Regions from separate parts of the Nonomuraea composti genome, predicted to be linked through region 2. Evidence: riboswitches for the same ligand, from Rfam matches in the RefSeq annotation. Region 2 holds a riboswitch; each other region holds the start of a gene.
The links. Region 2 has a riboswitch for thiamine pyrophosphate ahead of HCN51_RS51745 (FAD-dependent oxidoreductase). Riboswitches for the same ligand answer to the same signal wherever they lie in the genome.
Positions count from the first base shown of each region.

Region 1: it holds a riboswitch for thiamine pyrophosphate, as region 2 does, so the genes downstream of both, HCN51_RS32080 (purine-cytosine permease family protein) here and HCN51_RS51745 (FAD-dependent oxidoreductase) in region 2, are expected to answer to the same signal.
Region 3: it holds a riboswitch for thiamine pyrophosphate, as region 2 does, so the genes downstream of both, thiC (phosphomethylpyrimidine synthase ThiC) here and HCN51_RS51745 (FAD-dependent oxidoreductase) in region 2, are expected to answer to the same signal.

Region 1 covers NZ_JAATEP010000026.1:78,248-88,328, forward strand. Annotated here, with positions in the region: gene HCN51_RS32035 (hypothetical protein) at 69-341, shown strand; gene HCN51_RS32040 (sensor histidine kinase) at 359-1,465, opposite strand; gene HCN51_RS32045 (response regulator transcription factor) at 1,494-2,186, opposite strand; gene HCN51_RS32050 (hypothetical protein) at 2,281-2,454, shown strand; gene HCN51_RS32055 (DUF6412 domain-containing protein) at 2,461-2,658, shown strand; gene HCN51_RS32060 (YidC/Oxa1 family membrane protein insertase) at 2,743-3,390, shown strand; gene HCN51_RS32065 (ATP-binding protein) at 3,391-3,822, opposite strand; gene HCN51_RS32070 (ATP-binding protein) at 3,965-5,833, opposite strand; gene HCN51_RS32075 (methylated-DNA--[protein]-cysteine S-methyltransferase) at 5,928-6,506, shown strand; gene HCN51_RS32080 (purine-cytosine permease family protein) at 6,466-7,782, opposite strand; TPP riboswitch at 7,773-7,885, opposite strand; gene HCN51_RS32085 (rhodanese-like domain-containing protein) at 7,940-8,263, opposite strand; gene HCN51_RS32090 (winged helix-turn-helix transcriptional regulator) at 8,260-8,649, opposite strand; gene HCN51_RS32095 (MFS transporter) at 8,773-10,081, shown strand, end outside.
Region 2 covers NZ_JAATEP010000074.1:199-10,279, forward strand. Annotated here, with positions in the region: gene thiE (thiamine phosphate synthase) at 1-580, opposite strand, end outside; gene HCN51_RS51735 (Rv2175c family DNA-binding protein) at 558-932, opposite strand; gene HCN51_RS51740 (NAD(P)/FAD-dependent oxidoreductase) at 963-2,132, opposite strand; TPP riboswitch at 2,185-2,302, shown strand; gene HCN51_RS51745 (FAD-dependent oxidoreductase) at 2,292-3,497, shown strand; gene thiS (sulfur carrier protein ThiS) at 3,494-3,694, shown strand; gene HCN51_RS51755 (thiazole synthase) at 3,687-4,442, shown strand; gene pknB (Stk1 family PASTA domain-containing Ser/Thr kinase) at 4,569-6,557, shown strand; gene alc (allantoicase) at 6,567-7,511, opposite strand; gene allB (allantoinase AllB) at 7,508-8,821, opposite strand; gene HCN51_RS51775 (glycerate kinase) at 8,818-9,975, opposite strand.
Region 3 covers NZ_JAATEP010000004.1:169,326-179,406, reverse strand. Annotated here, with positions in the region: gene HCN51_RS08195 (sensor histidine kinase) at 1-515, opposite strand, end outside; gene HCN51_RS08190 (hypothetical protein) at 531-944, opposite strand; gene HCN51_RS08185 (SDR family oxidoreductase) at 1,088-1,870, shown strand; gene HCN51_RS08180 (ABC transporter permease) at 1,934-2,581, shown strand; gene HCN51_RS08175 (ABC transporter ATP-binding protein) at 2,574-3,749, shown strand; gene HCN51_RS08170 (ABC transporter permease) at 3,746-4,522, shown strand; gene HCN51_RS08165 (glycine betaine ABC transporter substrate-binding protein) at 4,519-5,478, shown strand; gene HCN51_RS08160 (SDR family oxidoreductase) at 5,518-6,369, shown strand; gene HCN51_RS08155 (hypothetical protein) at 6,366-6,677, opposite strand; gene thiC (phosphomethylpyrimidine synthase ThiC) at 6,802-8,346, opposite strand; TPP riboswitch at 8,339-8,451, opposite strand; gene HCN51_RS08145 (hypothetical protein) at 8,543-8,893, shown strand; gene HCN51_RS08140 (universal stress protein) at 8,890-9,720, shown strand; gene HCN51_RS08135 (cellulose binding domain-containing protein) at 9,902-10,081, shown strand, end outside.

The sequences.
Region 1 (10,081 bases), on a different contig from region 2:
AGACCATCCAAATCAGCACAGAGAAGGCGACGTCATGGCATGACCAAGCGGGGCGCCTGCGCGGCCTGGTGAACCACGAAGGCTACGTCCCCATCCGCACCCGGCTCGCGATCGAGGACCTGGAGTTCCTCGCGGGGGCGCGTACCGAGCTGCTCAGGTTCTCGGAGCTCGGGCTCAGGTTGCTCGATCTCCACCAGCCGCGCGACGCGGGGGGCATCACGAGCGACACCGCCCATCCGATATTGCGCTGCCGGAGCTGCATGTGGCGCTGGCCGTGCCCGACGTTCCGCGCGATGGCGGAGTCGTTCGGCGAGCCTCGGGACCTGCCGGAGAGCGCCTGAGCGGGGGGACGAGGAGGTCAGCCGCCGACCAGGGGCAGCCGAATCTCGAACCGGCACCCGGGCCCGTCGTTGACCACGTCGATCACCCCGTCGTGCGCCTCCACGATCCCTTGCGCGATGGCCAGCCCGAGCCCGGCCCCGCCGTCAGCGGTCGGGGTACGAGCCGCCTCCCCCCGGAAGGCCACCTCGAACACCCGAGGGAGATCCTCCTCGGGTATCCCCCCGCAACAGTCCGTGACGGACAGGCAGGCCATTCCGGCCGCGTCCACCTCGGCCCTGAGCACCACGGTCCGGTCCGACGGCGTGTGCCTGATGGCGTTGACGACCAGGTTCCCGAGGGCCCGTCCGAGGGCGCCCGCGTCGGCCTCCACGGGCACGGCGGCCGACGCCTCGGCCGTGAGCACCACTCCCTTGGCCCTGGCCAGCGGCTCCGCGCCGGCCATCGTGTCGGCGAGCAGGTCGGCGAGCCCGATCCTGGCCCGTGACAGCCGCAGCGCACCCGCGTGGATCCGCGACAGCTCGAACAGGTCGTCCACCATCGCGGACAGCCGCTCGACCTCCAGCTTGATCTGCCGGTGGTAGCGCGCGACCGTCTCGGGGTCGGACACCACGCCGTCCTCCAGCGCCTCGGCCATGGCCCGCATCCCGGCCAGCGGCGTGCGCAGGTCGTGGCTCACCCACGCGACGAGCTCCCGCCGCGCCCCCTCCAGTGCCCGCTCGCGCGCGTACGCCTCCTCAAGGGTGTTGGCGATCGTCTGCAGCTCCGCGGGCAGCCCCCGCGGGGCCACGAACGGCGCCGCGCGCACCGCCTGGACCAGCCGCCTGCTCTCTCCGACGACCCGCCTGGCCAGCACGAACGCCACCCCCAGCCCCACCAGCCCGCCGACGGCCACCACGCTCAGCACGAAGTCCTTGGCCGGCCCCTCGATGAACATCTTGGTGATGATCGCCACGACGCCGGCCAGCGTGGCCGTGACGGCGACCACCACGACCACGGCCAGCATCACCCCGATGGACCTGGCGCGCAGCCGCCACATGAGCCAGATGCCGGCGAGCGCGATGAGCAGCCCGAGCCCGGCCGTGACGGCGACGATCATGGGCAGGTCGCCCGGCTCCGGCATCATCGGCCCTCCACCCTGCCCGCCTCCGTCATCAGCCCTCCAGGGGCTCGTACCGGTATCCGACGCCCCACACCGTGACGATGCGCCGCGGATCGGTCGGGTCGGTCTCGATCTTCTCCCTGAGCCTGCGCACGTGCACGGTCACGGTGGAGGAGTCGCCGAACGACCAGCCCCACACCTGGTTGAGCAGCGCCGACCGGCTGAATGCCTGCCGCGGGTTGCGCATGAGGTGGGCCAGCAGGTCGAACTCGCGGGCAGTCAGCAGCACCTCCTCGCCGCGCAGCCGTACCTCGTGGGCCCCGACGTCCACCACCAGGTCGCCGTCACGCAGGATGCCGGTGCCGCTGGTGACGGCCGCGCCGCGGGCCCGCCGCAGCACCGACTGCACGCGCAGCGCCAGCTCGCGCGGGCTGAACGGCTTGACGACGTAGTCGTCGGCGCCGGTCTCCAGCCCGACGACGCGGTCGATCTCCTCGCCGAGCGCGGTGAGCATGATCACCGGTACGGGCCAGCGCTCCCTGAGCTTCCTGCACACCTGGAGCCCGTCGATCTTGGGCAGCATCAGGTCGAGCACCATGAGGTCGGGCGGCCGGGCCAGCGCCCTGCGCAGCGCCTCGGCGCCGTCACCGACGCACTCGACCTCGTGCCCGTCACGCTCCAGATAGCGCGCCACGACCTCGGAGACGGTCGGATCGTCGTCGACCACCAGGATGCGTGTGTTCACGGTTTCACGGTACGGCCAGGGGGGCGGGGAGTGATGTACGCGTCATCGCTTCGTAAGGCTCGCGGATCATGGGCGCAGGACGTACGGTGGCCTCATGGGTAGAGTCGTGATGCTCGTCATAGGGACCTTGCTGGGTCTCTTCGTGCTGTTCAACTTCCTGCTGCCGATGCTGGCAGGCCTGATCAAGCTCGCTCTGATCATCGGCGTCATCGCGGTCCTCGTCTTCGTGGCGGTCGCCGTGGTGGGCAAGTCCTCCCGCTCGCACTGACCTTCGATGCAGTTCCTGTTCGATCCGTGGCTGGTGGGGATCACCATGGTGGCGATCCTGCTGCTGGCCACGTGGGCGGCCGCGCTGCTGCCCGCCCTCAGCGGGGAGCCGCCGAGCTTCCCGCTGTCCTACGCGCGCCGCACGGCCTTCCAGCGGCAGCGTGACCCCGACGCGGCCGGCCGGTCGCGGCCACGAGCGCCTTAGGCGTGCCCCGCTTTCACCTCACGTAAGCGGGGCTCTCTCATCCATGAGTGAGCCCGGATCTCCCCTTTCGAGGAAACAGGGCTCATGATCGATTCTCTTGTCACGTTCGTCATCGGCATGTCCGGCGGCAGTGCCGCGCTCGGGATCGTGCTGTTCACGCTGGCCGTACGGCTCCTGCTGCTCCCGCTGAACGTCCGCCAGGCCCGGACGATGAAGATCCGCGAAAGGCTCGCGCCGAAGCTGCGTGAGCTGCAGAAACGCCACGGGCGCAACCCCGAGCGGCTGTCGCGGGAGATGAACGCGCTGTACGCCAAGGAAGGCACGTCGCCGTTCGCCGGGTTCCTGCCGATGCTGGCGCAGCTGCCGTTCCTGTGGTTGATGTACCAGGTCGCCACGCACCCGACGGCGCTCGCCGGCCATCAGCTTTTCGGCGCACCGCTGGGGCAGCAGGTCGCCGGGGTGATCGCTAATTACGGTCTGGTCAGCGGACCATTTTTGGTCTTTGTCTTGGTCATCGCGCTGGTCGCAGCCGTGGCCTGGCTGTCAGCACGGCAAATGAAGATCGCGGAGGAGCAGCCGGAGCTGCTGAAGAAGATCATGCGGCTGCTGCCGTACGGCACCGTGCTGGCCACGCTCGTGCTGCCGCTGGCCGCCGCGCTCTACCTGCTCGTCTCGACGGCGTGGGCCGTCACCGAGCGGGCGGCGCTCAACAGGCGGCTGCAACCCGCCTAGCTAGCTGACCTCTCGCAGGGCCGCCACCTGCCCGTTCATCGACTGGCTCGGAGCGGGCAGGATGGCCCAGACGGTCGTGGTGTCACCGTCGTGCCTGACTCCCCAGCTCTCCGCCACATACTCCACGATGCCCAGCCCCCGGCCCCCGAGTGAGGACAGGGTCGGGCGGCCCGCCCGCGGCTCCGTGGCCGCACCCCCGTCGCTCACCGCCACTTCGATGTGATCGTCACTGCGCAGCCAGGCGACCCTCACCATGCCCGACGGCAGCGGATGCGCGTGCCGCAGCGCGTTGCTCAGCAACTCGCTCACCACCAGCACCGCATCGTCGATCGCGGCGGCAAAGACCCCGCTGTCCTGCAGGTCAGTGCTCAGACGCTGGCGGGCGACGGCAACGCTGGACGGCGCGTACGGCAGCAGCACCACGCTTGACACACCCACCTCCCCGTTACCTGTGCCCCCCGCGGGAACACTCCCCGGTACGACCGAAATGCCCCGTTACTCGATCCCAGAAACCGCATCTCGATCACAGCTTGTACACATTGGACGATAGATCAGCTCAACCGTGACCACCTCGTTACCGCATCGGTGTGTCGGATCGGATAGAGGAAGCACACCTGAGGACGAGCCGCATTCTGGTGCCCCCTCCCGGTCTCGGATGCGCGCTGACATCTCCCCCCTGTGCTCTGGCGAGGCTGCGGACGATGTAGAGCCCGAGCCCTACTCCACCAAACCGTCTCCGGTCGCCGCTGTCCACCTGGACGAACCGCTCAAAGATCCGCTCCCGGTCAGGCGGGGCGATACCGACTCCCTCATCATCGACCACGACGACCACGTTCTCCTCCTCCGGCCAGGCTCCCACGCTGATGAGCCCGCCCCTGGGCGAATACTTGAAGGCGTTCTCCAGCAGCTGGCCGAGGATGATATCGGTGGCCAGCGCGTCGCCCAGCACGTACGGCAGCCCCTCGGCCAGCTCCACCTCCACCCGGTGCCGGTCCGACAAGGAGGGCAACCCAAGTGTGGCCCCTTCGATCCGCTCGGCCAGGTCGAACTCCTCGATCCGCACCTTCAGCTCGTCCGCGCCCGCCCTGGCCCCCAGCAGCAAGTGGTCCATCAGCTCGCCCAGCGACCTGGCCCGCTCGGCGATCGTGTGCACGGCGGCGCGGCGCTCGGGGTCGCTCATCTTGTCCCAGCGCGAGTCGAGCGTGCTGGCGAACCCCCGCACGATCGTGATCGGCGTGCGCAGCTCGTGGCTGGTCGTGGCCAGGAACAGGTCCTTGGCCTCCTCCAGCTCCTTGGCCGCGGTCACGTCGCGGAAGTCGACGACGACCTCGCCGGTCTCCTCGATCCGGGCGCTGACGACGTCCAGCCAGCGCCCGTTGTCGAGCTGGAAGGTGCCCTTCTCCCCGGCCGACGGCACGGGGAACGGCGGCGGCCCGCCGAGCACGGACTCGACGGGCAGCGCGGTCAGCCCGGCCGCCGCCGGGTTCCAGCGCACGACCCGGCCGTCCTCGTCGAGCACGGCGATGCCGTCGGCGCTGGCGTCGAACACCGCCCGCTCGTACGCCCGCTGCCGCACCGCCTCCTGGTAGGCCACCGCGTTGCCGACCGCGATGCCCGCGTGCCCGGCCAGCAGCTCCAGCAGCTCCAGCTCCAGGTGGCCCGGTGTGCTGTTGGCGAACAACGCGTAGAGCGCGCCGTACGGCCGCCCGCCCACAGCGGCCAGCCCCAGCGCGATCGTGTGCAGCCCGCTCAGCCGCGCCCACACAAGGTCGTCGAGACCGTGCGACTCCAGCAGCACGGTCTTGCCCGTCCGTAAAAGTTTGTCCACGAGGCTCGTACGCAGCTCGGTGGTGGTGCCCCTGATCGAAGCGGGCAACTGGTACGTACTGACCAGCCGCAGCCGTTCCCCCTCGATGAGCACGAAACCGCCCGCGTCGGCGCCGGTCAGCTCGGTGAGGCTGGCCGAGATCCGGTCCAGCACCGCCGACAGCTCCAGCTCGGAGTTGATGTCGCCCACGACGTCGGTGAGCCGGCGCACGAGCCTGGCCCGGCGCGCCACCCGCTCCCTGGCCACGTGGTCGGCCAGCGCCGGATGGTAGACGCACACGTAGCCGCCCACGGCGCTGCCCAGGCGCAGTGCGCTGATGTCCACCCGCAGGTCGAGCAGGGTGCCGTTGCTGTGCAGGCGCCTGGTGCGCAGCGACACGGGCTCGCCCGTGCGCACCCGCTCCAGGGCGGCGGTGTGCTCGGTGGTCAGCTCGTCCGGCACGATGGGCGCCCTGCGCCCGATCACCTCGTCCGCGCTCCAGCCGAACACCCGCTCCGCCGCGGCGTTCCACACCAGCACGCTCTGATCCCGGTCGAGCGCCACGACGGCGTTGGGCGAGCTGGCGAGCGCCGCGCGAGCGATCTCATCGTCACTACCGGCCCATTCGTCCCCCACTACTCCATAGTGCACGTGGTGCGGTGGGTGCGTCGGGAGATCCGTCCGATACGCTGCGGTCACGGTGATTCCCGGCGGTGGGAGGGTGCGAGGCATGTCGAGCAACGATCTCGATGCCCTGTTGCGGGTGACCTCCAGCACCTATCGGGGCGAGACCCCGCCCGACATCGCCTTCGGCACCTACGACGGCGCCGTGGGCAGGCTGGTGCTGGCCGTCACCGGCAAGGGCATCGCGGCGTGCAGCTTCGAGGCAGAGAACGACGTGTACGAGCTGGTCAGCCGGCACGTGGGCACGTTCATCGGGCCCGACGCCAGGCGGCTCGACCCGGTGCGCAGAGAGCTCGACGCGTACTTCTCGGGGCGGCTGCGCACGTTCGCCACACCGGTGGACCTGGCGCTGGCCACGCCGTTCGCGCGCACGGTGCTGCAGAAGACCATGGCCGTCCCCTACGGCACCACCACGACCTTGGAGCGCATCGGCGAGAGCATCGGCCGGCCGCGCGCGCTGCGCGCCATCGGCAACGCCCTCGCCTCCAACCCCGTCTGCGTGATCGTGCCCTGCCACCGGGTGGTGCGCGAGGACGGCGCGCTCGGCGACTACGCGGGCGGGCAGCACGCCAAGCAGCACCTGCTCAACGTCGAACGGAAGGCCTCCGCACCAGCAGGCCGATGAGCAGCGTGACCACGGCGGCCACCAGCGCGCCGCCCAGCGCCCCGTTCATCCACACCTGCCGGGTGAAGCCGATGGCCTCGCGCGCGCCCGCCCAGAACGCGTCCCACGCCGCGATCGTCGGCGTCGAGGTCGTCAGCCAGTAGGCCGCGAAGCCCAGCGCCCACGGCACCAGCATCGACCAGCGCGACGGCGCCCACTCCTCGGTGTTCCAGCGCCGGGCGCCGCCGAGCAGGAAGTAGTCCACGGCCAGCACCGCGAACATCGGCACGAACACCGCGCCGATCACGCCCAGGAACGCGCCGTACGAGGTCACGTCCACGAGCAGGGCGATCACGACGGTGAGCACGCCGATGGCGACGGAGAAGACCCGGCGGTCCACGCGGGGCATCAGGTTCTGCAGCGAGACCGTGGTGGAGTAGACGTTGGCGAACGACTGGTCGGTCTCGCGCAGCACGAGGATCGCGAAGAACAACGCGCCCAGCGGCACCGCGACGAACGTGCCGAACACGGAGTCGGCGTCGCCCGCCAGCGCCACCGCGTACACGCCGAGCCCCAGGCAGGCCACCTGGGCCAGCGTGTAGCCGCCGACGACCCCGGTGAAGGCGGCGCCGGTGGAGCGCGAGTGCCGGGCGAAGTCGGCCGCCATCGGCACCCACGAGACCGACAGCGCGATCACGTAGTCGACCGCGGCGGGGAAGGCCGTCCACGAGCCGCCCTCCTGCGGCGGCGCCTCCCGCAGGAAGAACCAGGCGAACCAGACCAGCGCGACGATCACCCCGACGGTCACGTACCGGCGCAGCACCCGGATCGACCCGAGCGGCCAGATCGTCAGCGCCGTGGTCAGCACCCCCGCCACGATCACCCACACCGCGTACGGCACGGGGAAGATCGTGCCCGCGGCGGTGGCGATCACCCACAGCTCGAACGCGCCCCAGCCGAGCATCTGCACGATGTTCAGCACCGTCGGCACGTACGAGATCCGGGCCCCGAACAGCCCGCGCAGCAGCACCATCGCCGGCTGCCCCGTCTGCGTGCCCGGCACCGCCGACAGGCCCACCATGGCCGTGCCGATCAGGCTGCCGACCACGGTGGCCACGAGCGCCGCCGCGAGGCTCAGCGGGGCGTTGCCCAGCGGGTCGACCAGGAACATCGCCCCGGAGAAGCCGAGGAGGCTGACGCCGAGGTTCGCCCAGAGCGCGCCCTGGTCGAGCACGCCCAGCGTCTTCGGCGGCCGCCCTTCGAGTGTCAGCGGAACTTCGTCGGCGACATGCGACATCGCACACTCCCTACGCCGGCATTACCCGGACAGGTTCAGGCGGTCGGCAGCAGCGGTATCTGCCCTCTCAGCCTGGTTGCCCCAAGCTCCCGCGACGATCTGTAGTTTGTGCCCTCATCATGCCTCAATGACGGCAGAACCACCATAGTGGGCGAGTTCAGGCGACGTACGGCGGCTGTCCCGTTTCGCTGACCATCGGCCGGCGGGCGGACTCCCACGCCTGCATGCCGCCGCCCACGTTGATCGCCTCGCGCCCGAGCTGGTTGAGCCAGGCCGCCACGTTCATGGACCGGCCGCCCACCCGGCAGACGACGTAGACGGGACGGTCGCTCGGCACCTCGTCCACCCGGCCCTGGATCTGGGTCATGGGGATGTGGACGGCCTCAGGCGCGTGGCCGGCCAGCCATTCGTCCTGCTCGCGGACGTCGAGCAGGTAGGCGTCTGCGGGAACGGCGGTGGCCTCGATCTCGGGAACGGTCATGTCTCCATCATCTCGCGCCTGGCATCGTAGGACGCACGGGCCGCGATGATCTCCTCCTGGTGCTGCTCGGTCCACGTCACCAGCGACTTGATGGTCTGGTGCAGCGTCCGGCCGAGCGGCGTCAGCTCGTAGTCCACGCGTGGCGGCACGACCGGGTGCACGGTGCGGCTGACCAGGCCGTCGCGTTCGAGCTGGCGCAGCGTGACGCTGAGCATGCGCTGGCTGATGCCGTCGATCTCGCGGCGGAGCTGGGTGAAGCGCAGGCTCTGGCAGTCGAGCAGGGCGATGACCAGCAGCGACCACTTGTCGGCGATGCGGTCGAGTATCTGGCGGACCTCGCAGTCTTCACGCACGTCCCACTGGCGCACGTCGTAGTCGTCGTCCACGGTGCCTTCGCAGTAACCGAGTGATTGAGAAGTGCCTTCTTCCACGACAAATCATGCTGGCGCATGATGTGGGGCGGTTACAAGAGAGAACCGAATGCCTATTCGTAACCGGGGGTCTTTGTCATGCCTGTGCCCACCCGATCCTGGGGTGTCCTGATCGTGTTGTGCGGTGCCATCTTCCTTGAGGGCATCGACGTCGCCATGCTGAACGTCGCGCTCCCGTCCATCCGGGCCGACCTGGGGTTGTCCACCGGCATGCTGAGCGGGGTCGTGAGCGCGTACGTGCTGGGTTACGGCGGTTTCATGTTGCTCGGCGGGCGGGCGGCCGACCTGCTGGGGCGGCGGCGGATGTTCCTGCTCTGGCTGGTGGTGTTCCTGCTCTTCTCAGGGCTGGGCGGCTTCGCTGAGGAGGGGTGGGTGCTGCTGGTGGCCAGGTTCGTCACGGGGGTGGCCGCCGCGTTCATGACGCCCGCCGGCCTGTCCCTCATCACCACGAACTTTCCGGAGGGCCCGCAGCGCAACCGGGCCCTGCTGATCTACGCGGGCACCGCCGCCGGCGGCTTCGCGCTCGGTCTCGTGATCGGCGGGCTGCTGGCCGCGATGGGCTGGCGCTGGGTGTTCTTCGCGCCCGTCCTGCTGGCGCTGGCCATCCTGGTCGCCGCCGTCCCCCTGATCAAGGACCGGGGCGACCGCGCGGAGGGGAGCTTCGACGTGGCGGGCGCGATCACCATCACGGGGGCGATGATCCTGCTCGTCTACGGCGTCGTACGCCTGGAGCACCCCTCCGACGGCCCGCTCCTGACCGTGGGGGCCTTCGCCGCCGGCCTGGCCCTGCTCGCGCTCTTCGTCGCCGTCGAGCGCCGCTCCGCCAGCCCGCTCGTCCGCCTCGGGATCCTGCGCTCGGGCCCGCTGGTCCGCGCGAACGTCATGGCCGCGCTGCTCACGGCCTCCTTCTTCGGCTTCCAGTTCCTGGTCACGCTCTACCTCCAGGAGCTGCGCGGCTGGTCCACCGTCCAGACGGGCCTGGCCCTGCTGGCCGCCGCCGCGGACGTGGTGCTGGCCCCCACGCTCACACCCTGGCTGGTCAACCGGTACGGCAACGCCAAGGTCGTGCTCGGCGGCCTGCTGTCGGGCCTGCTGGCCTACGCGTTGTTCCTCGGCGTGGGCCTGGACTGGACGTACGCGGCCATGCTGCCGTCGATGCTGCTGATCGGCCTGATGTTCGCCTTCGTCTACGGCCCGCTGACGATCGTGGCCACGGACGGCATCGCCGAGCACGAGCAGGGCCTGGCGGGCGGCCTGATCAACTCCTCGTTCCAGTTCGGGGCGGCCCTGGGCCTGTCGATGGTGACCGCCGTGAACGTGGCCGCCCTCGGCGGCGCCACGGACGCCGGCGCCGGGCTGGAGGCGATGCGCACGGCCCTGGTGGTGC
Region 2 (10,081 bases):
CGGTGATCGCGCGTACGACCACCACGCGCCGCACCCCCAGCGACAGGACCTCGTCGAGGTTGGCGAGGTCGATGCCGCCGATGCCGAACCACGGCCGCGGGGTGTCCAGCGACGCCGCGTGCCGGAGCAGCGGCGGGCCGGGGGCCGGGCGGCCGGGCTTGGTCGGGGTGGGCCAGATGGGGCCGCAGCAGAAGTAGTCGACGCCCTCCTCCACGGCCGCGGCGGATGCCTCGGCGGTGGAGTGGGTGGACCGTCCGATGACGATGTCGTCGCCGAGTATCTCTCGCGCGACCGTCACGGGAAGGTCGTCCTGCCCCAGGTGGAGCACGTCGGGCCGGGCGGCGTAGGCGATGTCCGCCCGGTCGTTGACGGCCAGCAGCTTGCCGTGCCGGTCGCAGGCGTCGCGGAAGACTTCGAGGAGCGCGAGTTCTTCGCGGGCCTCCAGGCCCTTCTCCCGCAGCTGGATGATGTCCACGCCGCCGGCCAGCACCGAGTCGAGGAACTCTGCCAGATCGCCGCGGTCGCGGCGGCCGTCTGTGCAGAGATAGAGGCGGGCCTCAGAAAGCGAGGGCTTGGGCACGCCGCTTGACCTCAGTGTGACGGCCGGCCTTGATCGCCTCGATGGGCGACCCCGGCAGGGACTCGTCTGGGGTGAAGAGCCAGCGCAGCGCCTCGACATCGTCGTAGCCGGCGTCCTGCAACACGGTGAGCGTGCCTGGCAGGCCCTTCATCACGTCCTTTCCGTCGAGGAACACCGCGGGCACCTGCGGCCCGCCGCTGCCCCGGCGCACGCCGAGGAGCTTGTGGTCCCGGAGGAGTTGCTTGGCCCGCCCGATCGGGAGATCGAGGCGCGAGGCCACTTCGGGGAGGGTGAGCCACTCGTCTACGAGCTGGTCGGTCTCCCGGTCGATCTGTGCAACAGAAAGCGTCACGAAACCACAACTACCACATGGCGTGCTTGCTCAAACAACACAATCCCGTAGGGGTACTTGTGGATCTACCAGGCGTTCCGCGTCGAGACGGGACCCGGCGTCGATGATACGGCGTCCTTGGACGAGATCGCGCGGCCGGTCCACGGCGAGGACGGCGGCGAGGGTGTCGTCGGCGGTGAGCCAGACGGCCGACCATTTGTCCTCGGGTTCGCCGCGATAGATGAGCCGGTCGCCCGCGGGGTGGTGGCCGGCGTACTGGAGCATGTGCCCGAACTGCTCGGACCAGAAGTACGGCACCGGGTCGTACACCGCCTCCTCGCCCAGCAGCGTCGCGGCGGCGACCTCGGGGGCGTTGAGGGCGGTGTCCCAGTGCTCGACCCGCAGGCGGGTGCGCCAGCGGCGCGACCACCAGGCGGCGCAGTCGCCGACGGCGACGACGCCGGGCAGCGAGGCGCGCAGGTGCTCGTCGGTGACGACGCCGTTGTGCAGGTCGATGTCGGCGTCGGCGAGCCATTCGACGGCGGGGCGGACGCCGATGCCGGTGACGACGACGTGCGCGTCGACGAACTCGCCGCCGACCAGCCGCACGCCGCCCTCGTCGACGGAGTCGACCATGACGCCGAGCCGCAGGTCGAGGCCGTCGTACCAGGGCAGGGTGCGCCCGCCGATCTCGGTGCCGACGGCGGTCGACAGCGGCGTGGAGGCGCTCTCGATGACCGTGACCTCGCAGCCGGCGCGGCGGGCGGCGGTGGCGACCTCGGCGCCGATCCAGCCGGCGCCGATGATCGCGACGCGGGCGCCGGGGACGAGCACGGCGCGCAGCTCGTGGGCGTCGTCGATGGTGCGCAGGACGTGCTGCGGGCCGTCGCCGGGCAGCCGGATCGGGTCGGCGCCGGTGGAGATCACGAGGCCGTCGTAGGGGACCTCGCCCTCGGTGGTCTCCACGACGCCGGGACGCAGCGACTTGGCGGCGACGCCCGCCCAGAACTCGACGCCGAGAGCGTCGAGGTCGGTGTCGACGTAGCTGGTGTCGGCCTCGCCCTTCAGCACCGCCTTGGACAGCGGCGGACGGTCATAGGGCCGATGGCGCTCCTCGCCGATCAGCGTGATCCGGCCGGTGAAGCCGCGCCCGCGCAGGGCCTCCACCGTACGCACTCCGGCCAGGCCGGCTCCCACCACCACGACATGGTTCACGCTCATGACCATAACGGGGGGCGTGCCCGGGCGTCGCACCGAGGCCGTAGGCTGTTCGGGTAAGACGCGCGGGAGTCCGGCCGTTCACCGGGCTGAGAGGAAGGCTTTCACGGGCCTTCGACCGCAAGACACCTGATCCGGATCATGCCGGCGAAGGGAGCGCAGGTGGATGTGATCGTGGGTGGCGGGGTCGTCGGGCTCTCGGTGGCCTGGCGGATGGCGCGCGAGGGGCGGCCCGTCACCGTGGTGGATCCGGCTCCCGGCAAGGGGGCCTCGTACGCGGCGGCGGGGATGCTCGCGCCGGTCAGCGAGGTGACCTACACCGAGGGGCCGTTGCTGCGGCTGGGGGTGGCCTCGCTGCGGCGCTGGCCCGCCTTCGCCGCCGAGCTGGCCGCCGACGCGGGCTTCACGGCAGAGGGCGGCGTGGCGCGGGCCGAGGCGCGGGCGCTGGATCTGCGGGCCGACGGGACCCTGGACGTCGCGTTCGGGGCCGATGACATGGCCGCGCTGGGCGAGCTGGCCGCGTACATGGAGAAGCTGGGGCTGCCGGTCGAGCGGCTCACCGGCCGTGAGTGCCGCCGCCTGGAGCCCATGCTGGCCCCGTCCGTGCGCGGCGGCCTGCTCGCGCCGGGCGACGCGTGGGTGGACCCGCGCCGCGTGACGGCGGCCCTGCTGGCCGCGCTGGAGCGGCTGGGCGTCCCCGTGGTGCGGGCGCGCGCGACCGGGCTCCTGTACGAGGGCGGAAGGGTCGCGGGGGTACGCCTCGCCCCGCCGTCCTCCGATCAGGAGCCCGAGCACGAGCCCGAGCACGAGCACGAGCCCGAGCACGGCCCGGGAGAGGTGCCCGGCGAGGCGCGGGGTGAGGTGCGGGGTGAGCGGGTCGTGGTGGCGGCCGGGGCGTGGAGCTCGGAGCTGGCCGAGGTGCCGGTGCGGCCGGTCAAGGGGCAGATCATGCGGTTGCGCTCGCCGCGGCCGCTGCTCAGCCGGTGTGTACGCGGCACCGTGCACGGCTCGCCCGTCTACCTGGTCCCCCGGGGCGACGGCGAGCTCGTGGTCGGGGCCACGCAGGAGGAGATGGGCTTCGACACGAAGGTGACGGCGGGCGGGCTCTACGAGCTGCTGCGGGACGCCAGGGAGCTGGTGCCGGGCGTCACCGAGCTGGAGGTCGCCGACGTGGTGGCGGGGCTGCGTCCGGGCACTCCGGACAACCTTCCGCTGATCGGCCCGAGCGGGACGCCGGGGCTGGCGTACGCGACGGGGCATCACCGGGGCGGCGTCCTGCTGGCCCCGCTCACGACCGCGATCCTGCTGGGTGAGGAGAGCGAGCTGGCGGCGCTGTGCGCGCCAGGGAGATTTCGGGAAATTTCATGATTGTTGTGATCAACGGCTCTACCCACGAGGTGGCCGACGGCATGACCGTGGCCCAGGCCGTACACACGCTGACCTCGGCCACCACCGGAGTGGCCGTGGCCGTGAACGACGAGGTGGTCACGCGCGGCGCCTGGGAGACGACGGCGCTGCGCGACCGTGACCGCGTGGAGGTGCTGACGGCGGTGCAAGGTGGATGATCTGATCATCGCCGGGGAGAAGTTCTCCTCCCGGCTCATCATGGGCACCGGCGGCGCGCCCTCGCTGGAGGTGCTCGACCAGGCGCTGGTCGCGTCGGGCACCGAGCTGACCACGGTGGCGATGCGCCGGCTCGACCCCGGCACCCGCGGCTCCGTCCTCGACGTGCTGCGCCAGCGCGACATCAAGGTGCTGCCGAACACGGCGGGCTGCTTCACCGCGGGCGAGGCCGTGCTGACGGCCCGGCTGGCCAGGGAGGCGCTGGGCACCGACTGGGTCAAGCTGGAGGTCATCGCCGACGAGCGGACGCTGCTGCCCGACCCGATCGAGACGTTCGACGCGGCCGAGCGGCTGGTGGCCGAGGGGTTCGTGGTGCTGCCGTACATCGGCGACGACCCGGCGCTGGCGCGGCGGCTGGAGCAGGCCGGCTGCGCCGCCGTGATGCCCCTGGGGGCGCCGATCGGCTCGGGGCTCGGCATCCGCAACCCGCACAACATCGAGCTCATCGTGGAGGCCGCCTCGGTGCCGGTCATCCTCGACGCGGGCATCGGCACGGCCAGCGACGCCGCGCTGGCGATGGAGCTGGGCTGCGACGCCGTCCTGCTGGCCACGGCGGTCACCCGGGCACAGCGGCCCGACCTCATGGCGGCGGCCATGAAGGCGGCCGTGACGGCCGGGCGGCTGGCCCGGCAGGCGGGCCGCATCCCGCGCCGCCGCTACGCCGAGGCGTCGTCCCCGATGGCCCCTTGACAGCGGCGCGCCTTCAGGGCCGATGCCGCTGCGCGACCGGGCGGGGACGTTCCGTGGAGAACGTCTCCGCATCGGTTTCGGGCGCCAGGGCCATGCCGGTGGCAAAACGCCCGTAAACTCGGCGGGGTGGATACGACGACTGCGGACCCCCTGGTCGGGCGGCTCCTCGATGGGCGCTACCGCATCGAGAGCCGGATCGCCCGGGGCGGTATGGCGACCGTCTACCTGGCGCTCGACATCCGGCTCGACCGGACGGTGGCGCTGAAGGTCATGCACCGCTCGCTCGCCGAGGACCCTGCGTTCGTCAGAAGGTTCATCGGCGAGGCCAAGTCGGTTGCCAGCCTCTCGCACCCCAACGTGGTGCACGTCTTCGACCAGGGCACCGACAACGACGTCGTCTACCTGTCGATGGAGTACGTCCCGGGCCGGACCCTGCGCGACATCCTGCGGGAGCGCGGCAGGCTGCCCGCCCGCGAGGCGCTCGAGATCATGATCCCGGTGCTCGCCGCGCTCGGCGCCGCCCACCAGGCCGGGATGGTCCACCGCGACGTCAAGCCCGAGAACGTCCTGATGACCGACGACGGCCGGGTCAAGGTCGTCGACTTCGGCCTGGCCAAGGCGATCGAGGCGACGAACCAGACCCGTACCGGCGTGATGATCGGCACGGTCGGCTACATGGCGCCGGAGCAGGTCATCACCGGCGCCGCCGACGTGCGCAGCGACGTCTACGCCGCGGGCATCATGCTGTTCGAGCTGGTGACGGGGCAGCAGCCGTACGACGGGGAGACCCCGATGTCGGTGGCCTACCGGCACGTCCACGACACGGTGCCGGCGCCGTCGTCGGTGGCGCCGGAGGTGCCGCCGCTGGTCGACACGCTGGTGGCGAGCGCGACCGCGCGCGAGCCCGAGCACCGGCCCGCCGACGCGACGGCGATGCTGGTGGCCGCGGTCGACGCGCACCGCATGCTGCCGCGCACGACGATCCCGCCGGGCACCGGCCCGGTGATGTCGCACTCGCAGCCGCTCGCCGCGCCCCACGCGACGATGGCGCTGCCGCAGGGCGCCTACCCCGGCCCCGGCCCCGGACCTGGCATGGCCGCGCCGCCGCACGGCGCGCACTCCGGCGCGGCGTCGATGCCGCAGCCAGCGCCCGCGCACACGCTGGTCCAGCCGCGGGCGGAGGCTCCGGAGCGGCGGCGCGGGTTCCGCCCCAACTGGTTCCTGGTGGCGCTGGCCGTCGCGATGGTGGCGGCGGTCGGGGTGACGGGGTGGTACTTCGCCCAGCCCGAGTACGTCAAGGTGCCCGACCTGATCGGCCAGAACCTCGCCGTGGCGGAGAAGAACCTCGCGGGCGCCGGGCTGCTGGTGCGCAAGGCCGACGGCCAGTACGACGAGAAGGTGGCCGAGGGCCTGGTCCTCAGCACCGACCCGGCCGCGAACGTCGAGCTGGAGAAGGGCTCCACGATCACCGTGGTGCTCTCGCTCGGCCCCAAGCGCATCGTGGTGCCCAACGTCGAGGGCAAGACCGCCAACGAGGCCCGCGCCGAGATCGCCAAGGCCGGGCTGAACGTCGGCGGCGTCAAGCGGCTGGCCAACCCCGACGTCGAGCGCGACAAGGTGATCCGCACCTCGCCGCAGGCGGGCGAGAAGCTCAAGGAGGGCACCAAGGTCGTCATCTACGTCAGCGCCGGGCTCACCATGCCCGACGTGGGCGGGATGCCGAAGGACCAGGCGGCCGAGTTCCTGACCCGCCAGGGCTTCCAGGTGCAGGTCAACGAGGTCGACGACGACGCCGAGCCGTGCACGGTCATCGCGCAGGCGCCCAAGGCCAAGGCCGAGGTCGACAAGGGCGCGCAGGTCATGGTGACGGTGTCGCGCTGCCAGAGCGACATCTGGGACTTCTTCCGCAGGCACGGCGAGGCGCGCGACGACGAGCAGTTCGCCCTGGTGCCCGGGGTGATCGGCAAGAACGTCAACGACGCGAAGGCCGAGCTGGAGGCCCTGGGGTTCCAGGTGCGGGTGCAGCGGCTGGGCGGCGGCGGCGTGGTGCAGTACCAGCGGCCGCTGCCCAACAGCGAGCGGCCCGCGGGCAGCCTCGTCTACCTCTGGCAGTAGGAGGAGTGTTCAGGCCAGGTGTCCGTGGAGGCGGACCCTGGCCAGGCCGCCGTCCGGGTGGATGTCCACGCGGACGTGCGTGACCGGCTCCTCGCGCCCGAGCCGGAAGCGGTGCGGCGTGTCGGGCTGCAGGCGGGTCCTCGGCAGGAGCTCGATCTCGCGGTCCCCGTCGAGGCCCGTCAGCGTCACCGCGGCGGGCGCGTTGAACAGCAGGTTCGTGGTGTCGATCTCGGCGAGCCTGACGACGCCGCGCCCGGCGAGCCGGATGACGAGCCAGTCGTTGCCGCCGTCGCGCCGCCGCGCGGTCTCCCAGCCCTCCGCCTGGTGCCGGGCCAGGCCGGGCGCGAGCACGTTGCTGGGCGCGGAGTAGAACTCGTCGGAGCAGGCGGTGACGAGCCCGCCGTTGGCGAGCGCGGCCAGGTCGAGCCCGAGGCCGTCGTAAATGCTGAGGTCGGGGCGGGCCTCGCCGTGCACGCGGAGCCGGGCGACGCCTCCGTCGGGGTGGATGTTCAGCCGTACGTGGGTGTAGCGGCCCTCGTCGTGGACGTCGAAGGGATGCTCGGCGTCGCCGGTGAGCTTCGACAGCGGCACGACCTCCGTCCAGGGCGCCGCCAGCACCTCCGCCGGCGACGGGTGCCCCTCGACGCAGGCGGCCTCCACGGAGGCGTGGGTGGGGTAGTTGCCCTTGAACCAGGCCGTGTCGATCACGACCCCGCGGATCACGCCGGGGATGCCGAGCCGCACCAGCGCCCAGTCGTGCCCCGGCGCGCGCCGGCGCCGGGTCTCCCAGCCGTCGTAGACCTGCCCCTTGCTGCCGAACGTCCCGGGCCGGAAGCCGGGCCTGCCGGGCCTGATGAGGCTCTCCTTCTCGGCGAACGACTCGTCGCTGGCGGCCAGGACCGAGCCGCCGAGCGTGCGCAGGGCCAGGTCGGGCAGCCGGGTGAAAGGACTCATGCGCGGGCCTCCAGCATCGGTCGTCCGTGCGGCCGCCCGTCCACCGGACGGCCGCGCAGCCAGGTGGTCAGGACGGCCCCCTTGAGCGTGCGGCCGTGGTACGGGGTGACGGGGTGCCTGTGGTGGAGGCGGGCGGCGTCCACGAGGGTGTCGGCGGCGGGGTCGAACGCCACGAGGTCGGCGTCGTTCCCGGCCATGATGCCGCCCTTGCCGGGGAGGCCCGCCAGGGCGGCGGGGGCGGCCGACATCCAGCGGGCCACGTCCGCCAGCCCGTGCCCGCGGCGGGCGGCCTCCGTCCAGACCGCCGTCAGCCCGAGCTGGAGCGAGGAGATGCCGCCCCAGGCGGCGGCGAAGTCGGGCACCTTGAGGTCGGCCGTGGAGGGCGAGTGGTCGGAGACGACGCAGCTCAGCACGCCGCGCCGCAGCCCGTCCCACAGCAGGTCGCGGTTGGACTCCGAGCGGATCGGCGGGCAGCACTTGTACGCGGTGCCGCCCTCGGGCACCTGCTCGGCCGCCAGCGTCAGGTAGTGGGGGCACGTCTCGGCGGAGACCGGCACGCCGCGCGCCTGCGCCGCCTCCAGCACGTCGAGGCATTCGGCGCTGGAGACGTGCAGGACGTGCACCCGGCAGCCGGTCTCCTCCGCCAGCCGCACGAGCCGGGCGACGGCGCTGCGCTCGGAGGCGCCGGGCCGCGACGCCAGGAACGCGGCGTAGCCGGGTCCTTCCGGCTCGGCCAGCAGCTCCGGGTCCTCCGCGTGCACGATCACCAGCCCGCCGAACCCGGCGACCTCCTCCAGGGCGAGCCGCAGCTCACCGTCGGCCAGCGGCGGGAACTCCTCCACGCCCGACGGCGACATGAAGCACTTGAACCCGCGCACCCCGCGCCCGTGCAGCGGCGCCAGGTCCTTGACGTTGCCGGGGACGGCCCCGCCCCAGAACGCGACGTCCACGTGACACTGCCCCTCCGCGGCCCGCAGCTTGGCGTCGAGCGCGTCGCAGGAGACGGTGGGCGGCAGGGAGTTGAGCGGCATGTCCACGATCGTGGTGACGCCGCCGGCCGCCGCCGCCCTGGTGGCGGAGTCGAAGCCCTCCCAGTGCGTACGGCCGGGCTCGTTGACGTGGACGTGCGTGTCGACCAGGCCCGGCAGGAGCGCCAGGTCGCGCAGGTCCACCTCCTCGGCCGCGGGCAGGGGGGCGGCGTAGTCGTACAGGGCGGCGATCCTCTCGCCGCGCACGGCGACGGCGGCGGCGCGCTCGCCCTCGGGCGTGACGGTCCTGCGCGACCTGACGACGAGATCGAACGGGGTCATCCATCGCCCCCCAGCCGGCGGTCGGCGGCGATCCGGGCGGCGAGGCGCTCGAGCAGCGGCCCGGCCTCCGCCATGCAGCGGGCCGGGTCGGGCTCCAGGTCGGTCAGGGCATAGGCGGCCTCGATGCCGGCGGCCTTCAGCTCGGCGTCGGCGAGCGTGCGCCGCCCGCAGACGGCCACCACGGGCACGCCGGCCCTGGCCGCGGCCTGGGCGACGCCGACGGGGGCCTTGCCGCGCAGCGACTGCTCATCCAGCGACCCCTCGCCGGTGATCACCAGGCGCGCCCCCTTGACCAGCTCGCCGAACCCGAGCAGGTCGAGCAGGTAGTCGATGCCGGGCCTGATCTCGGCGTGCAGGAACGCCAGCGCCGCGAACCCGACCCCGCCGGCCGCGCCCGCGCCCGGCGCCCCCGCGACGCCCATGGCGCGCACGACGTCGTCGTGCTCGACCGCGCCCATCAGCCCGTGCGTGGCGGTGGCGACGGCGGCCAGCCGGGCCAGCGCCGCCTCCAGCGTCCTGACGTCGTCGGGGGTCGCGCCCTTCTGCGGGCCGTAGACGGCGGCGGCGCCGTGCGGGCCGAGCAGCGGGTTGTCCACGTCGCTGGCGACCACGAACTCGACGCCGGAGACCTCGATGAAGCCCGACATGTCGATGCGGGCCAGCTCCTTGAGCGCCGCGCCACCCCTCGGCAGGTCGCGGCCCTCGGCGTCCAGCAGGCGGGCGCCGAGCGCCTGGGCCATGCCGGCGCCGCCGTCGGTGCAGGCGCTGCCGCCCAGCCCGAGCACCACCCGCTTGGCGCCGCGGCGCACGGCGTCGGCGATCAGCTCGCCGGTGCCGTAACTGGTCGCGGTCAGCGGCTCGCGCCCGCCGGGCAGCCGCCGCAGGCCGGACGCCTCCGCCAGCTCGACCACGGCCGTGCCGGCGGGCTGCCAGGCGTACGAGGCGGCGACCCGCTCGCCGGTCGGCCCGGTGACGTCGATCGTGACCCGCTCGAAGCCGCAGGCCACGGCGGCGTCCACGGTGCCGTCGCCGCCGTCGGCGACCGGGAGCTCCACCGTGGGCACGCCCAGCCCGGCCGACACCCGGGAGCAGACCTCGGCAGCCGTCAGCGACCCCTTGAACTTGTCGGGGGCGACCAGAACATGCTGAACCACTACGAACTCCCACCTGATGATGAACAATGTCCAGACACGCCTTCCTGCCCGGTGCGAGCGGGCAGGAAGGCGTGACTCATCATCCTGACATTGGGCTGCCATAGGG
Region 3 (10,081 bases), on a different contig from region 2:
ACGGCGTCGACGATGTCGTCACGGTTGCGGTCGTAGAAGTGCGCGACGACGAAGTGCCCGCGCCGGGGGTCGCCGGACACGCTGACCGGGATCACGGCGTAGTGGACCGTTCCCTTGCTGGTCTCCATCTCGTGGCGCTCGACTCTGGTGGCCCTGGCCATGCGGGCGACCAGCCGCTCGTCGGTGTCGAGGCGGACCGGCGGCGGCACCGCGCTGATCTTGTGGGCCTTGCCGTCGAGGATGCTGAAGAAGGTCTCCCACCGGTCGGGCGCGTTGAGCTGGAGGTAGCCGATCAGCAGGTCTTCGACGTCGGCCAGCGGCTGCCCCGACTGGGGGTCGTGCGCGCTGGCGGCGTAGCGGCGGAGCTTTTCGACCTCGTTGCCCAGCTCGAGCTCCATCCGGTGGTCGAGGCGGGCGAGCAGCGTGGACCAGGTCACGGAGACGGCGACGGCCAGGGCGATTCCGACGACGACGAGCATCCAGCCCACGATCCGGGCCCGGGCGCTCAGCCGCATGTGGCCGCCTTCCCATCAGTCGTCGCCGTCATCGTCGCCACCACCATCGTCGTCATCATCGTCGTCGCCACCGGGCCTCGGGGAGGGCGGCTTGACCGGCTCCGCCTTGGTCTTGCGCGGGGCAGGCCGCTGCTCGGCCCGGACCGGCCGCTCGCTCTTGGACGGCTCGGGACCGGCCTTCGGTGACGCCTTGGCGGAGGTCGCCGGCTCGGCGTCGCCGGTATCGCCCGCGCGGCCGGGCTGCTCGGGCGGGCTACCGTCGTCACCGCGTACGGGCCTGGCCGCGCTGCCCCGGCCGGACGACGGGGAGACCACGACGGGCCCGCCCAGGTCGAGCTCTTCGTCGGCCGCCCGCACCAGCCCCACCGTCATGACCCCGGCCGCCGCCGCCACGAGGGCCAGGAGGATGACCGTTCCCCGATGTTTCATGCGCTCGACCCTGCCGCCCTTCGAGGAGACCACGCTGAGGTGCAGATGAGAAACCTCTCATCTGCCTCCCCTCCCCGCAGTAGAATCACGTTCGGTATGCGTGGTGGGCAGGCGCGGCGGCAAAAGCCGGGAGGAGAGCGCTCATGCGGGTACAGGACAAGGTCGTCGTCGTCACGGGCGCCGCGAGCGGCATAGGCCGGGCCCTGGCACGCAGGTTCGCCGACGAGGGCGCGAAGGGCGTGGTCGTGGCCGACCTCGACGAGGCGGGCGCCACCGCCGTGGCCAAGGAGATCGGCCCGCGCGCGACCCCCGTACGCGCCGACGTCTCCAAGGAGGAGGACGTGGCCGCGCTGGCCGACACCCCGTTCGGCCCCGTCGACCTGTTCTGCTCCAACGCCGGCGTCATCGGCGGCCACGGCCTGGACGCCCCCGACCAGGAGTGGCGCACCCTGTACGCGGTGAACGTCCTGGCCCACGTGTACGCCGCCCGCGCCGTCGTCCCCTCCATGGTGGCCAGGGGCGGCGGCTACCTGCTCAACACGTGCTCGGCCGCGGGCCTGATCAGCTGCCCGGGCGACGCGCCGTACGCGGTGACGAAGGCGGCGGCGGTCGCGTTCGCCGAGTGGCTGGCCATCCACTACGCCCCCAAGGGCATCAAGGTCAGCGTCCTGTGCCCGCAGGGCGTACAGACGGCGATGCTGGAGCACGGCATCGGCACCGATCACCTGACGGCCAGGGCGGTGCGCGCGTCGGGCGCGATCCTCGACCCGGCCGACGTGGCGGCGGCGGTGGTCGACGGCCTGGCGGCCGAGCGGTTCCACATCTTCCCGCATCCGGAGGTCGCCGAGTACGCCCGCCGCAAGGCCGAGGACCCGGACCGCTGGCTGGCCGGGATGGCCGGTTTCGTCGCCGGACTAGAGCCCTGACCTCGGCGTTCGTGTGACGGGTGAGGCGTTTGAGGTGAGCGGCCGGGGTTAAGTCTCCGGGGGATGAACCTGTGGGAGTACGTCGAGGACCGGTGGGACCTCATCCTCTTCGAGACCGTGCAGCACGCCAGCATGGTCGCCCAGTGCGTGCTGGTGGCGGCCGTCCTCGGCGTGCTCGTCGGCGTGGCCACCTACCGCCGCCCCAGGCCGGCCGCGGTCGCGACGTCGATCGCCGGGGTGCTGTTCACGATCCCGTCGCTGGCCATGCTCGGCCTGCTGATCCCCCCGCTGGGGCTGGGGGTGGCGCCGAGCGTGACCGCGATCGTCCTGTACGCGCTGCTGCCGATCATCCGTAACACCGTGGTGGGCCTGCGCGGCGTGGACGCGACGCTGGTCGACGCGGCCAGAGGCATCGGGATGAGCCGCCGCGGGTCGCTGGCCCGGGTGGAGCTGCCGCTTGCCTGGCCGGTGATCCTGACGGGCATCCGGGTCGCCACGCAGCTCGCGATGGGCATCGGCGCGGTGGCCGCGTACGTCTCGGGCCCGGGTCTCGGCGAGCAGATCTTCTCGGGCCTGGCCCGGCTGGGCGGCGCGAACGCGGTCAACTCCGCCCTGACCGGCACGATCGGGGTGGCGATCCTGGCGCTGCTGTTCGACGGCTGCTTCGTCCTGCTGGGCCGGCTGACGACTCCCGGGCTCAGGCATGGCTGACGGGGCCGCCGGCGGCGTGCCGATCGAGCTGCGCAAGGTGACCAAGGCGTTCCCCGGCGGCGGCGAGCCGGCCGTGCGGGAGCTGGACCTGCACATCCCGGCGGGTGAGATCGTGGTCCTGCTCGGCCCTTCCGGCTGCGGCAAGACGACCACCATGCGCATGATCAACCGCCTGATCGAGCCGACGTCGGGCGACATCCTCATCGGCGGCCGCAGCTCCCGCGACATCGACCCCGACCGCCTGCGCCGGCACATCGGCTACGTGATCCAGCAGGCCGGCCTGTTCCCGCACATGACGGTGGCGGCGAACATCGCGCAGGTGCCGAGGATGCTCGGCTGGCCCCGCAAGCGCATCGCCGAGCGGGTGGACGAGCTGCTCACGCTGGTCGGCCTGGAGCCGGAGACGTACCGCAACAGCTATCCGCGCCGCCTGTCGGGCGGCCAGCAGCAGCGGATCGGCGTGGCCAGGGCCCTGGCCGCCGACCCGCCGGTGCTGCTCATGGACGAGCCGTTCGGCGCGCTCGACCCCATCAGCCGCGAGCGCATCCAGGACGAGCTGCTGCGCCTCCAGGAGGAGCTGGCCAAGACGATCGTGTTCGTCACGCACGACGTGGACGAGGCACTCAAGATCGGCGACCACATCGCGATCATGCAGCGTCCCGGCCACGTCGTGCAGTACGCCCGACCGGCCGAGATCCTGACGAACCCGGCCAGTGACCACGTCGAGCAGTTCCTCGGCGGCGGCTCCTCGATGCGGCTGCTGCGCCTGACCCACGTGGGCGACATCGAGCTCGACCGGATCCCGTACGCCTCCGAGGACATGGACGCGCGCGACCTGCTGCGCGAGGTCGAGCTGGACGGCCGCGGCCACGCGCTGATCCTCGACGGCATGCGCCGCCCGCTGCGGTGGATCGCCCAGGCCGAGCTGGAGGGCATCCAGGGCCCGGTCGGCGACGCGGGCGAGCCGGTGACGGTCTCGATCGCTCACCGGATGACGTTGCAGGACGCCCTGGAGACGCTGCTCAACGCCGACACCGACGTCCTGCCGGTGCTGGGCAGGCGGCGGGCGTACGCGGGGGCGCTGTCGCTGGGCACGGTCCAGAACGCGATCCAGTCCATCAAGGCCCGCGAGCGGGAGCGCCGCCTGCGCAGGGGCGAGGCCCCGTGACGGTCGAGAGCGCGGCGGCCAAGGAGGAGACCACGCCGGAGCCGCGCATCGGGCGGTCGTGGCACGTGATCCTGCCGCCGCTGTGCTACCTGGCCGTGGCGGCGGCGATGGTCGGCTACACGCAGGCCGTGCCGCTCGACGGCATCGAGCGCGGCTCGCTGAACCTGGCGTTCCTCGTCAGGCGCACGTGGGAGCACGTCGAGCTGGTGTTCTTCTCGACGGTGCTGGTGCTGGTCGTGGCGCTGCCGCTGGGCGTGCTGCTGACCCGGCGGGCGCTGCGCAGGGCGACGCCGGTCGTGCTGTCGCTGGTGAACCTGGGCCAGGCCACCCCGGCGGTGGGCCTGGTGGTGCTGCTGGCGGTGCTGTTCACCATCGGGTTCTGGACGGCGGTGGTCGCGTTGTTCGCCTACAGCCTGCTGCCGACGCTGCGTAACACGATGGTGGGGATCGAGCAGGTGGACCCGCGCCTGGTGGACGCCGGCCGGGGCATCGGCATGTCGGCGGCCGGGGTGCTGTTCAAGGTGGAGCTGCCGATGGCGGCGCCGGTGATCCTCTCGGGGGTGCGCACGACGCTGGTGCTGAACGTGGGCACGGCCGGCATCGCGGCGTTCATCGGCTCCGGCGGGCTCGGCGACCTGATCACGACGGGGGTGAGCACGCAACGCAACCTGGTCCTGATCACGGGCTGCGTGCTGATCGCGGTGCTGGCGCTGATCATCGACTGGCTGGGCGGCCTCGCGCAGCGCTACCTGTCACCGAAGGGCCTGACGTGAGAGCGCTGGTGGCGCTGCTGCTCGTCACAGGTGCGGTCGCCGCGTGCGGGCTGCGGCCCGCGTCGTCGTTCGTGCCGCCGGTCGAGCCGGGCAGCATCCGCCCGGTGCCCGCGCTCGACGGCGTGCGGGTCAGGGTGACGTCGAAGGAGTTCACGGAGCAGCTCGTGCTCGGCAAGATCGCGGTGCTCGCCCTCACCGCCGCCGGCGCGGACGTGGCCGACCAGACGAACGTGCAGGGCAGCGTCAACGCCCGCGCCTCGCTGACCAGGGGCGACGCCGACCTCATGTGGGAGTACACGGGCACGGGCTGGATCACGTACCTGGGCCAGGAGACCCCCATCCCCGACGCGCAACGGCAGTACGCGGCCGTGCGCGACCTCGACCTGCGCACGAACGGCATCGTCTGGCTGCCGCCGGCCCCGCTGAACAACACGTACGCGATCGGCCTGAAACGCACCACGGCGCAGCGGTACGGCCTGACGAGGATCTCCGACCTGACGAAGATCCCTGTCGCGCGGCGCACGTTCTGCGTCGACCACGAGACCTTCGGCCGCGACGACGGCTTCCTCGGCATGCTGCGCGGCTACGGCCTGACGTACGGCGCGGACGTCCCTCGCGCCGGCGTGCGCCGGGTGTCGGTGGGCATCCTCTACAACGCGATCTCCAGCGGCCAGTGCGCGATGGGCCTGATCAGCACGACCGACGGCCGGATCAAGGCGCTCGACCTGGTCGTGCTGGAGGACGACCGGCACTTCTTCCCGCTCTACAACGTGTCCGTGACGATGCGGCGGCAGCTCGCCGACGCCCACCCGGAGATCGCCAAGCTCTTCGCGCCCATCTCCGCGAAGCTCACCGACGAGGTGATGCGCGGCCTCAACGCGCAGGTGGACGTGGACGGCGACGTGCCCGTCCTGGTGGCCCGCGACTGGCTCAGATCACAAGGATTCGTGACATAGCTGGCGTTAGCCATACCCGATGAAGGGCAGGCCGCTGGCATGTCGCAAACACCACCACCCCAGAACCAGCCCTACCCCGGCCACACCGGCGAGATGGCGCCCGAGCCGCGCGACGAGATGCGCGACTACGTCGGGCGCGACCTGCTCAGCGGCAAGAAGGCGCTGATCACCGGCGGCGACTCGGGCATCGGCCGGGCGGTCGCGGTGGCGTTCGCCAAGGAGGGCGCGGACGTCGCGATCGCGTACCTGACCGAGCACGAGGACGCCGCGCACACCCGCAAGCTGGTCGAGGAGACCGGGCGGCGCTGCGTGCTGCTGCCCGGCGACCTGGCCGACCGCGCGCACTGCGTCTCCGTCGTCGAGCAGGCGGTCTCCGAGCTGGGCGGCCTGGACGTGCTGGTGAACAACGTGGCCTACCAGGCGCCGGTGGACGGCCTGGAGGAGCTGGACGACGAGCAGTGGGAGCACACGTTCGCGGTCAACATCCACAGCTACTACCGCGTCACGAAGGCCGCGCTCCCGCACCTGCGGGAGGGCGCGGCCATCGTGAACACCTCGTCGATCAACGGCCTGCGCGGCAACAAGACGCTGATCGACTACGCCGCCACCAAGGGCGCCATCAACGCCTTCACCTACTCCATGGCCCAGAACCTGGTCGAGCGCGGCATCCGGGTCAACGCCGTCGCGCCCGGACCGGTGTGGACGCCGCTGATCCCGGCGACCATGCCGCAGGAGAAGGTGGAGCAGTTCGGCAAGCAGGTGCCGATGGGGCGGGCCGCCGACCCGGACGAGATCGCCCCGTCGTACGTGTTCTTCGCCTCGAACCGGCTCTCGTCGTATTACACGGGCGAGGTGCTGGCCCCGATCGGCGGGGAGACGCTGCCGGGTTAGGCGCGGCCCGCGTCCTTGATGGACACGATCGAGGCGGTCTGGAACTTCTTGTGCCCCTTGCCGTCGCCGCCGACGGTGGCCGTGTAGGTCTTGTACGTCCAGCTCAGGCTGTACTTGATGGTGATCTTGTGCTTGGTCGTGCACCGGTTGTGCCAGTAGACGGTCACCGAGGTGTTCCCGTCGCCCCAGGACCAGGCGAAGCACCCGGCCACCCCCCGGTGGACGTCGGCGGAGGCCGGCGTGGCGGCGAGCCCTGCGACGACGGCGGACGCGGCGGCGACGACCGCCGCGCGAGTTCTGATCGACACGAAAGATCCTCTCTTCTGGTGGTCGTGGAAGCCCCGGCCGGGCTCACTGTCACGTTGCCACCAGAAGAGCGGCAATCCCCGTCATCAATGTCCAGACCTGCGGGTTTGGACATTGGACAATGCGTCACTCCACGTAGATCGTGCCCCCGAGCCGCCGGAACTCGGCCGCCTTCTCCGCGTACCCCGCGTCCCTGATCTCGTGGCTGATCCGCATCGAGCAGAACTTGGGGCCGCACATCGAGCAGAAGTGCGCGGTCTTCGCGGGCGCGGCCGGCAGCGTCTCGTCGTGGAACGAGCGCGCCGTCTCAGGGTCGAGCGACAGGTCGAACTGGTCCTCCCAGCGGAACTCGAAGCGCGCGTCCGACAGCGCGTCGTCCCACGCCTGCGCGCGCGGATGCCCCTTGGCCAGGTCCGCCGCATGAGCGGCGATCTTGTACGTGATCACGCCGGTCTTGACGTCGTCCTTGTCGGGCAGGCCCAGATGCTCCTTGGGGGTGACGTAGCAGAGCATGGCCGTGCCGTACCAGCCGATCATGGCGGCCCCGATGCCCGAGGTGATGTGGTCGTAGCCGGGCGCGATGTCCGTCACGAGGGGGCCGAGCGTGTAGAACGGGGCGTCGTCGCAGAGCTCGCGCTGCAGGTCGACGTTCTCCTTGATCTTGTGCATGGGCACGTGGCCCGGCCCCTCGATCATCACCTGGACGTCGTGCTCGCGCGCGATCGCCGTCAGCTCGCCCAGCGTGCGCAGCTCCGCGAACTGGGCCTCGTCGTTGGCGTCGGCGATCGAGCCGGGGCGCAGCCCGTCGCCCAGCGAGTACGACACGTCGTAGCGGGCCAGGATCTCGCACATCTCGGCGAAGTTCTCGTACAGGAAGCTCTCGCGGTGGTGCGCCAGGCACCAGGCGGCCATGATCGAGCCGCCCCGCGAGACGATGCCCGTCTTCCGCCCGGCGGTCAGCGGCACGTGCGCCAACCGCACGCCCGCGTGCACGGTCACGTAGTCGACGCCCTGCTCGCACTGCTCGATCAGCGTGTCGCGGTAGACCTCCCACGACAGCAGCTCCGGCCGGCCCTTCACCTTCTCCAGCGCCTGGTAGATCGGCACCGTGCCGACCGGGACGGGCGAGTTGCGCAGGATCCACTCCCGGGTCTCGTGGATGTCGGCGCCGGTGGACAGATCCATGATCGTGTCGGCGCCCCAGCGCGTCGCCCACGTCATCTTCTCGACCTCCTCCTCGATGGAGGAGGTGACGGCCGAGTTGCCGATGTTGGCGTTGATCTTCACGAGGAACTCGCGGCCGATGATCATCGGCTCGGACTCCGGGTGGTTGACGTTCGCGGGGATGATGGCCCGGCCGGCGGCCACCTCCTGGCGGACGAACTCGGGGGTGACGCCCTCGCGCACCGCGACGAACTCCATCTCCCTGGTCACCAGCCCGCGCCGGGCGCAGCCCACCTGCGTGACCGGGTGACCCGCCCGCGCCCGCTCCCGCACCCACTCCTCGCGCCGGCGCGGCAGGCCCCGCCGCGGGTCCGGCTCGTAGGCGGGGTCGGTGTACGGGCCCGAGGTGTCGTACAGCGTCACCGACGAGCCGTTCGACAGGCGCACCTCGCGCATCGGCACCCGCAGCTCACCTTGGTAAACCTTGGAAAAACGCGCGCTCGTCATCGCGCAAACTCCCTTCGCCGGCATTATCCGGAGCAGGTTCTGGCGGTCGGCGGCTGTCAGCCGTCCTCTCAGCCCGGTCTCCACCGGGCTCCCGCGTTGGTCGGCGGTGATCGTACCCACGCCCCGGCCCGCCCGAAACCCGCGCCGCGCAGGTTTGGCGATCGCCGTCAGCGGTACGGTCCCCATCAGGGGAAACATGAAGAGATTCGCCGCTGTCGCAGGACTCATCGTCGTGCTGGCCGCGTCCGGCGCCACCGCCGCCGCCGGGGACGGCATGGATCGGCACGAAGTCAGCCAGGAACAGTACGACACTCTGATCGCCCAGTGCCGCTACTCCGACACGGGGAAGGCGAAGTGCCGGGCGGCCGTCAAGCGCATGTACCGCGTCGGCAGGACCGACCCGGGGCTCGACTGCCGCACCTACTCCGGCGTCACCGTCTGCGGCACGCTCAAGCTCAGCAGGTCCGAGCGCAGGTGCGCCCGCGACTCCGAGGCACAGGGGCTGCCGTTCCGCCGTGCCGAGGTCGAGTGTTACGCGCTGTCATGATCGTCGTAGGGGTGGACGGCTCCCGTACCGGGCTGGAGGCCGCCGGCTGGGCCGCCGCCGAGGCCCGGCTCAGGCAGGCGCCGCTGACCGTCGCGCACGCCGTGCCGAAGTGGGTGTGCGAGGGCGCCGTCCGCTACGCCGAGGTGGCCCAGTGGATGCGCGACGGCGCCGAGACCGTCCTCACCGCCGCCTGCGAACGCGCCCGCCGGGTGTGGCCCGAGGTGCGCCTCGACGGCGCGCTGCTCCCCGGCGACCCCCGCTCGGCGCTGGTCAAGGCGTCCGAGGAGGCCGAGCTGCTGGTGGTGGGCAGCCGCGGCATCGGCGGCGTGCGCGGCCTGCTGGTCGGATCCGTCGCGTACGGCGTCGCCGCGCACGCGCCCTCCGACGTCGTGCTCATCCACGACCCGCCCCCGTCGCCGCGCGGCGAGGTCGTGGCCGGCACCGACGGCTCACCCGGCGCCGGGCGGGCCCTCGACTTCGCCTTCACCGAGGCCGAGCTGCGCGGCGCCCGGCTCCGCGTCGTCCGCGCATGGGCCTGGCCCCAGCCCGGCGGCTTCGAGCCCGCCTCCCGCGAGAGCGAGCAGGACACGCTGCGTGCGCTGAAAGAGTCGCTGGCCGGGCACCGGGAGCGGCACCCCGGGGTGCACGTGGTGGCCGAGGTCGTGCACGGGCACCCGGTGGAAGTGCTCAAGGAGGCGTCCGCGCGCGCCGACCTGCTGGTGGTCGGGTCCAGGGGGCACGGGCAGCTCGCGGGCATGCTCATCGGCTCCATCAGCCAGGCGCTCCTGCACCACGCGCCGTGCCCGCTGGCGGTCGTGCGCCGCTGAAAGTTACATCCGTCCGCCCAGGTCAGCACCCCGCCATGATCGTCGTGCTTCCCGGGCCCGCTCCCGCGATCCTACGATTCGCGCAGGCTCGGGAGCTGCCGCCGCTCCTACGTTTCGCACAGGCGTACGGACGGGAGAGCACACGATGTTTCGTGCAGGCGTACGGACGGAAAAGCGCACGATGCGCAGCAGGACCACGATCGTCTCGGTAGTGACGGCGCTGGTGGCGCTGGCGGCGGCGGTGTTATTCGCGGCCACGGCCACGGCGAGCGCCGCCCCCATCAAGATCATGCCCCTGGGCGACTCCATCACCGGCTCCCCCGGCTGCTGGCGGGCCCTGCTCTGGAACCGCCTCCAGAGC